Regions from separate parts of the Paenibacillus sp. GYB003 genome, predicted to be linked through region 1. Evidence: a T-box and tRNA genes for the amino acid it is inferred to sense, from the RefSeq annotation. Region 1 holds a T-box; the other holds one or more tRNA genes.
What was found. A T-box is a leader RNA that pairs with one kind of tRNA and senses whether it is charged. The one in region 1 lies ahead of leuS (leucine--tRNA ligase), so its partner is inferred to be a tRNA-Leu.

Region 1 (3,408 bases):
CAGCCAGTCGCGCAGACGGTACGTCGTCTTGCCTTGTCCTTTGCCGTTCGCCTCGAGCCATTCGATCATGGCGGCGATCGCCCGTTCGTTGTTCAGCCCGTCGATAAATCCGGAATTGACGTGCGCTCCGTCGCCGGCATACGCTTCCTTGGCGAGATCGCCGCCCTGCACGACTTCGACGATCGGCAAGTCGTACTGCTTCGCGAACTCCCAGTCGCGCTGGTCGTGGCCCGGCACTGCCATAATGGCGCCCGTCCCGTAGCCGCCGAGCACGTAATCGGCGATCCAGACCGGCACTTTCGCGCCGTTCACCGGATTGATCGCGTACGCGCCGGTGAAGACGCCGGTTTTTTCTTTGGCGAGATCGGTGCGCTCGAGATCGCTTTTCATCGCCGCTTTGTCCTGATACGCTTTGACGGCGGCCGCTTGCTCCGGCGTCGCGATGGCGGCGACAAGCTCGTGCTCGGGCGCGAGCACGCAGTAGGTCGCTCCGAACAGCGTGTCGGGGCGGGTCGTGAAGACGGTCAGGCTGCGGCCGGCATGTCCGTCGATGTCGAAGACGACTTCCGCGCCGGTCGATTTGCCGATCCAGTTGCGCTGCATGTCTTTAATGCTTTCCGACCAGTCCAGCTCCTCGAGATCTTCGAGCAAACGTTCCGCGTACTCGGTAATTTTCAGCACCCATTGGCGCATCGGCTTGCGGATGACCGGATGGTTGCCGCGTTCGCTGAGGCCGTTGATCACTTCCTCGTTGGCGAGCACGGTGCCGAGCGCCGGACACCAGTTGACCGGCACTTCCGCCACGTAGGCGAGACCTTTTTTGTACAGCTGGATAAAAATCCACTGCGTCCATTTGTAATAAGCCGGATCGGTCGTGCTGATTTCGCGGTCCCAGTCGTACGAGAAGCCGAGCGACTTGATTTGGCGCCGGAAATTGTCGATGTTCGTGAACGTGATGTCCCGCGGATGCTTTCCGGTATCGAGCGCGTGCTGCTCGGCCGGAAGCCCGAACGCGTCCCAGCCCATCGGGTGAAGCACGTTGTAGCCTCTCATCCGCTTGTAGCGGGAGACGATGTCGGTCGCCGTATACCCTTCGGGATGGCCGACGTGCAGGCCCGCTCCGGACGGATACGGGAACATGTCGAGCGCGTAAAACTTCGGCTTGTTCGATTGCTCGAGCACCTTGAACGTTTTGTTCGTTTCCCAATATTGCTGCCATTTCGGCTCGATCGCCTGCGGGTTATAGCCCTGCGCTTCTTTCGGCGAGCCCGTTTGCTGCGTCATATGCGTTTCCTCCCTTAGATACCCCAAAAAGTGAAGCAAAGCTTTGCAGTGCGGTCCCGGCATGCCCTCTGCCGATAACGGAACGCGGTTCCGCTATAGCACCGGCAAGCCGATGGTCCCGCTCCAATAGCGTACTTTCATTCCGCTATTCTACCCGGTCCCGTCGAGCGCCGCGACGGCTGCCCGAACAAACCAAAAACCTCCCATCGCTAGCGCAAACGCTAGGGACGAGAGGTTTGTTTCCCGTGGTACCACCCTAGTTGGCGCGTGACCGTACTTCGATCGGCGCCCACTTTACCCCTTAACGCGGGGACAACGATCCGGTTTGCCGAATAGGCGCATCAAGGCGCTTTCCGGGTCATGCCGTCGGCTCGAAGGCGAGTTCGCTCTTCCCGTTTACCGGCTTTCACCATGCGCCGGCTCTCTGCGAAACGTGAATTCGCTACTGTTCCTTGTCAAAGCTTGTATTCGATATAGAACTTTTTAGATATTATAAAGGGTTCCGAGCGGTAAAGTCAAGCAACCTTCCTCCCCCGTGACCGCCATACCGCGCATCCGTCATCCCCTTGCGCAGCCCGGCTTCCACGACGCCCGCCTCAAGTCGGGCCATAAGGAGGCCGAAGCCCTCAATCGACTTTCGCGCCGTAAGAGCGCAAAAAAACGACGGCCTGAGCGGCGTCCATCCGTACGCCCTTCACGTCGAACGATTTAAAATCGACGCCGTCCATAATCGCGCCGCGCAAATCCGCCCCCTGCAGCTTCGTTTTGGCCATGACGGCTCTCGTCAAATCGCAGTCGCGCAAGTCCGCTTTCGCCAAATCGGCCTCGTACAGATCGGCCTCGACAAAACGGATGCTGCGCAGATGCTGCTTGGCCAGCCTCGTTTGCCGCAGATTCGTATAGGACCAATCGCCGTTCGTCAGCGTAATGCCGTCCATATTCGCATTGGAAAAGTCGGAGCCCGTCATTTTGCAATCGGTAAATGTGGCGACGAAAAGGTTCGCGTTCACGAAACTGCAGTTTTCGAAAGCCGAGCCGGCATGTACGGACGCGTTCAGCATCGCGCCTTGAAAATCGCAATGCACGAACCGGCAGCGGTTCGTTTGAATTTCTTCCAACGAAGCGTGGGCGAACGAGCACCGTTCGAACGTGCAGCTCACGAACTCGCTCTCCTTCAAGTCCCGTCCGCTGAAAACAACCGCTTCATAGCGCCGATCGATATGCTGCTCCATCATGCAACCTCCGGATCCGTCATTTCATGATCAGTCCGAGCAAATTGACGAACGAAAAAGCGTGCCGCGAAGAAATGATGCAGCCGCGCAAATCTTCGATTTCCACGGTCAATCCGTCGAATTCTCAATCGCTCAAATCGATTCCTTCCAGCTTGCAGCCCGATAAATTGGCTTGATCGATCCGACATTCCGCAAACCGTATCTCCTGAAAGGCGGATTGAAAAAAGTCGGCGCCGATCAAGGAATCGCCTTCAAAAGAAACCCGCTTGAAGGCGGCGAAGCGGAATGCGGCGTAATCGCCGACGCAGCCGAAAAAAGCACGTGCCGAAAGCGGCTCCTCGTGAAATCCGTCGCGATACATTTGCAATTGCGGAGCTCCGCGCAATGGAAAAACGAATAGGTGAAGCCGACGTTGGAAAAATCGCACTTGTCGAACGCGACGTCCGTCGCCTCGACGCCGTTGAGCGTCGATTCCGTAACGGTGACGTTCGCAAACGCGACTTTGTCGAACGAAACCTTCGAGGCTTCGCGACCGTCGATGACGGTATCGACGACGGCTCCGAGACGATATTCGTCCTTCGAACGAAGCGAGCTTACTTCATCGGTGATGAGAGTCAGGCCGTCGGGAATATTCGGAGCGTCGATGTTGAAGGTCATCGTTTCGTTCCCTCCTAACGATTGGCGAAAAGCGGATGAGCATTTGGAAAATCCAGGAATTCGACGTCGTTTGAAACGATCATACCAAACATACGTTCGTTTGTCTAGAGTCCGTATCAACTTTGTCTCCGGCTCGACCGGATGCAAAAAAGAGCCCCTCCCCGGAAGGAGAAGAAGCTCCATGACAGCAAAAACGTGCGGGCCGAACTCTCTCGACAACCAATAGCATCCGCGC
Region 2 (3,408 bases), on a different contig from region 1:
CGAAGCAGCGGCTCGATCCAAAACGCCGCGTTCCCCCGGGCTTCCAAAGCCGGCAGCGCGTCCTCGCGAATAAAACCGGCAAGACCGCCGATGCTGGCGGCCACTAGAAAAAAAGCGGCCCACCGGTTCGCCTCGCGCTCCGGGTGCAGCCGATACAGCACGACGGCGGCCGCCAGCAGCGCCGCGAAATAGACGAGCATCTTGTCATCACCCTGCACGTACGTTTTCGGTCCCGTCTCGCAGCCGTCCCGCAGCGCCATCCTGCTTCGCTCGCCGCGGCAAGATGCCGCCAGGCGGGTCAACTTCCCATAGCGTTGCCGACGGGCCGATAGTTATAGCCAAATCATACCCTGCGCACCGGCGCGATTCAAGCGTCATCCTGCATTGACAAGCATTACCGGTTCCAAAGATTCGTAAGGCGGAAAGGGCGCGTATACGAACGAACGACCGAGCGACGCTCGGCCCCTCGTAACGGTCCGAATCGGCAAACGGCCTTTTCCCGTACGGGAAAGGCCGCTCGCTATGCTTCCGCACCCTCACCTTGCGGGAAAGCGGGCCATTTTTACGCACACCGGCTTGGACGCCTGTACCGTATGACCGGTATATTCCAGCTTGCCGGAACGTCTGTCGACGCGGAATACGACGATATTGTCCGAATCCCGATTGGCCGCCAGCAAATAGTCGCCTTCCGGCGACAACGAAAAGTGCCGCGGATGTCCGCCTCGTGTGGACACGTGCTCCACGACCGACAACGCCCCCGTTTCCCGATCGATCGCATAGACGACGATCGAATCGTGACCGCGGTTCGAGCCGTACAAAAAGCCGCCGTCCGGCGAAATTTGCACTTCCGCGCAGGCGTTTTCCCCCGCGAAGCCTTCCGGCAGCGTCGATACGACCTGAATCGTGCGCATGGCCCCGCTGTCCGCGTCGTAACGAAAGCCCGTTACCGTCGAATCGAGCTCGTTAATGACATACGCATAGGCCCCGTTCGGATGGAACGCCAAGTGACGGGGACCGGCGCCAGGCTGTACGGCCGTATCGCCGTGGAAGGCGAGCTTTCCGGCAACCGGATCGAGACGGTAGCCGCGAATGCGGTCCATGCCCAAATCCGGCACGAACGCGAACCGGTTGTCCGGGCTGAAAAACACCGAGTGCGGGTGCGGCCGGTCCTGCCGCTCGGGGTGGACGCTGCCGCCTTCGTGCTGGCGAACGTCGAGCAACTCGCCGACCGTGTCGTTTTCTCCCGCCGCCGACAAGCCGACCTTCCCGCCGGAGTAGCTGGCCACGGCAAAAAAACGATTGGTCGCATCGCGCTGAATATGGCATGTCGTCGTATCGACGGTGCCGACCCGTCCGATTTCCGTAAGCTTGCCCGAGGCCGGATCGATTTCGAACGTCACCGCCGCGCCTTGGCGCTGCCCGTCCACGAGCCGCTCCGCGATCGCGTACAGCCGTTTTTTTCCGGCGTCGAGACTTAAGAAAGTCGGATTTTGCAGCCCCGCCACTTGGTCCAGCGGCGTCAGCGCCCCGGTTTCCGTATCCATCCGGTATACGTAAACACCGTTATCTTTCGCCTCGGCATAAGATCCGATAAATACGAGCATAGTCCCGTTGCTTTGGTTCACGTTTCCGTTCCTCCTTGACGATGGTTGTCTCTGTTTTCGTTTCTTTTACTGTACACTTTTCGCCGGGGGAAGGAAAGCGGCTCCGGGCAAAAACAAAAGAGCCCTTGAACGCGTCAAGGACTCTTTCCGATAAGATGCGGTCGGAGAGACTCGAACTCTCACGGGCGTACGCCCACTACCCCCTCAAGATAGCGTGTCTGCCATTCCACCACGACCGCAGGCCGGGAACTGCCGAGCAGCTCCGGTATGAGCCATGTAGGACTCGAACCTACGACACCCTGATTAAAAGTCAGGTGCTCTACCAACTGAGCTAATGGCTCAAAAAAAGCCGAGATTCGACATGTTCTCATCCCGACCGACGTTATAAAGGTAATGACCCGTAGGGGATTCGAACCCCTGTTACCTCCGTGAAAGGGAGGTGTCTTAACCCCTTGACCAACGGGCCATTTGACTTGTAAATGCCGCCCTTCGAAGCGACAAGTGTTATTATAGCCGATATCCGGGACGTTGACAAGCCCTTTTTGCCGTTTTTTCGTTTTAAAATCGATCGCCCGGTATGGTATGCTTTTCCATATGGGAGGCGTTCGGAGCGGATACGCGCCTGCCGGACGAAGACGAGATTGTATGGATCCGGATGCTTGCGCCGAAACCGGATGCTTCGGCATGTATTGCCGAACCTGCTTCAGTGCCAACCGCCGCTTGTCGAAGCCTTGTTGAACATGAATCGGCGGCCCAGGCTCCGACCGGAAAGGACCGCTTTTTCCCGCCGTTTATGCGCTAGCCCGAACTTGAAAGCTGCCGTTCCCACCGTCATCATGAAAAATTACGTCATTACGATAAAAGGACGATATTCCTTATTCTTACCGGCTATCCGTCGTGTTCGGGCAAATGACGGACAGATGAATCGGCCGGCTTGAATGCTTTTTCCTATTTTGGACCGCTGCGTGGACGAATATGCGGAGAATGCGAAGCAATTGGCGAGAAAAAACGGCTTTACCAATTCGGGGAAAGAAAGGAGGAAGTCCAATGTTCGTCAGAGGGGCATTAACGTCAGCCGCATGCATCGTTATCCTGTATGTGCTGCTGCCGATTATTCGAGTAGATCCCGTTCGCTGGTCGTATTCCATCCACAACGCCGAAGGCCATATCCAGTTTGTGACGCGCATGGCCGCCGCCGCGATCGTCTGCGTCGGAATCGGTATCGCTGTCGCCGTGAGGCGGGGGCCGAACAAGCTTTGGCTCGGCGGCTTTGCCGTCGGACTCGCCGTCACGCCCGTTATCGTTGGGCTGCTGCTGTTGGCTTATGTGTTTTTGACGATCGCTCCGTGATAAAGCGGCCCAAGCGGTACTATCGAATTGACTTGATGCGCTGCTCCGACACCCTCTTCTCCCGGAAAAGGTTCCAGCTGCATCCTTTATTAGCAATCCAACCGTCATTGCATGAGGAAGGAACAAGGACCAGGTTTTACCTGCTGGTAAAAATCGTATTGTTTTGATCCGACTATTGGGGAACAATACAACTTCAAAGGCCAACGTAAGCATAGCGAACTGGAACTCACTAATAACGAACGTCGTTTCGTTAATTCGATCCAAAGTAGCCGAAATGAACAAATAAGAAAAACGTTTTTACTATTAGTGAACCTCGACCCCTTATTTATAAAATCAAGGTCATTATTTTAGACAAACGGGCGGAAGGCCGCAAATTAGCGCACTCAAGTTTACTATTACTGTACTTAGGTTCATTACGCGGTTAGCCGCTGCCCCTCCGATCGAGTCTCATCCC

Region 2: it has a tRNA-Leu gene. The T-box ahead of leuS (leucine--tRNA ligase) is inferred to sense a tRNA for this amino acid. The anticodon was not compared.

What each region holds. Positions count from the first base shown of each region.
Region 1 covers NZ_JARBDC010000070.1:49,200-52,607, forward strand. Annotated here, with positions in the region: gene leuS (leucine--tRNA ligase) at 1-1,284, opposite strand, end outside; T-box leader at 1,505-1,752, opposite strand; gene PV407_RS23255 (pentapeptide repeat-containing protein) at 1,911-2,516, opposite strand; gene PV407_RS23260 (pentapeptide repeat-containing protein) at 2,641-2,757, opposite strand; gene PV407_RS23265 (pentapeptide repeat-containing protein) at 2,754-3,173, opposite strand.
Region 2 covers NZ_JARBDC010000011.1:115,925-119,332, forward strand. Annotated here, with positions in the region: gene PV407_RS06995 (sensor histidine kinase) at 1-260, opposite strand, end outside; gene PV407_RS07000 (lactonase family protein) at 537-1,604, opposite strand; tRNA gene PV407_RS07005 (tRNA-Leu) at 1,761-1,843, opposite strand; tRNA gene PV407_RS07010 (tRNA-Lys) at 1,873-1,945, opposite strand; tRNA gene PV407_RS07015 (tRNA-Glu) at 1,999-2,070, opposite strand; gene PV407_RS07020 (hypothetical protein) at 2,652-2,954, shown strand.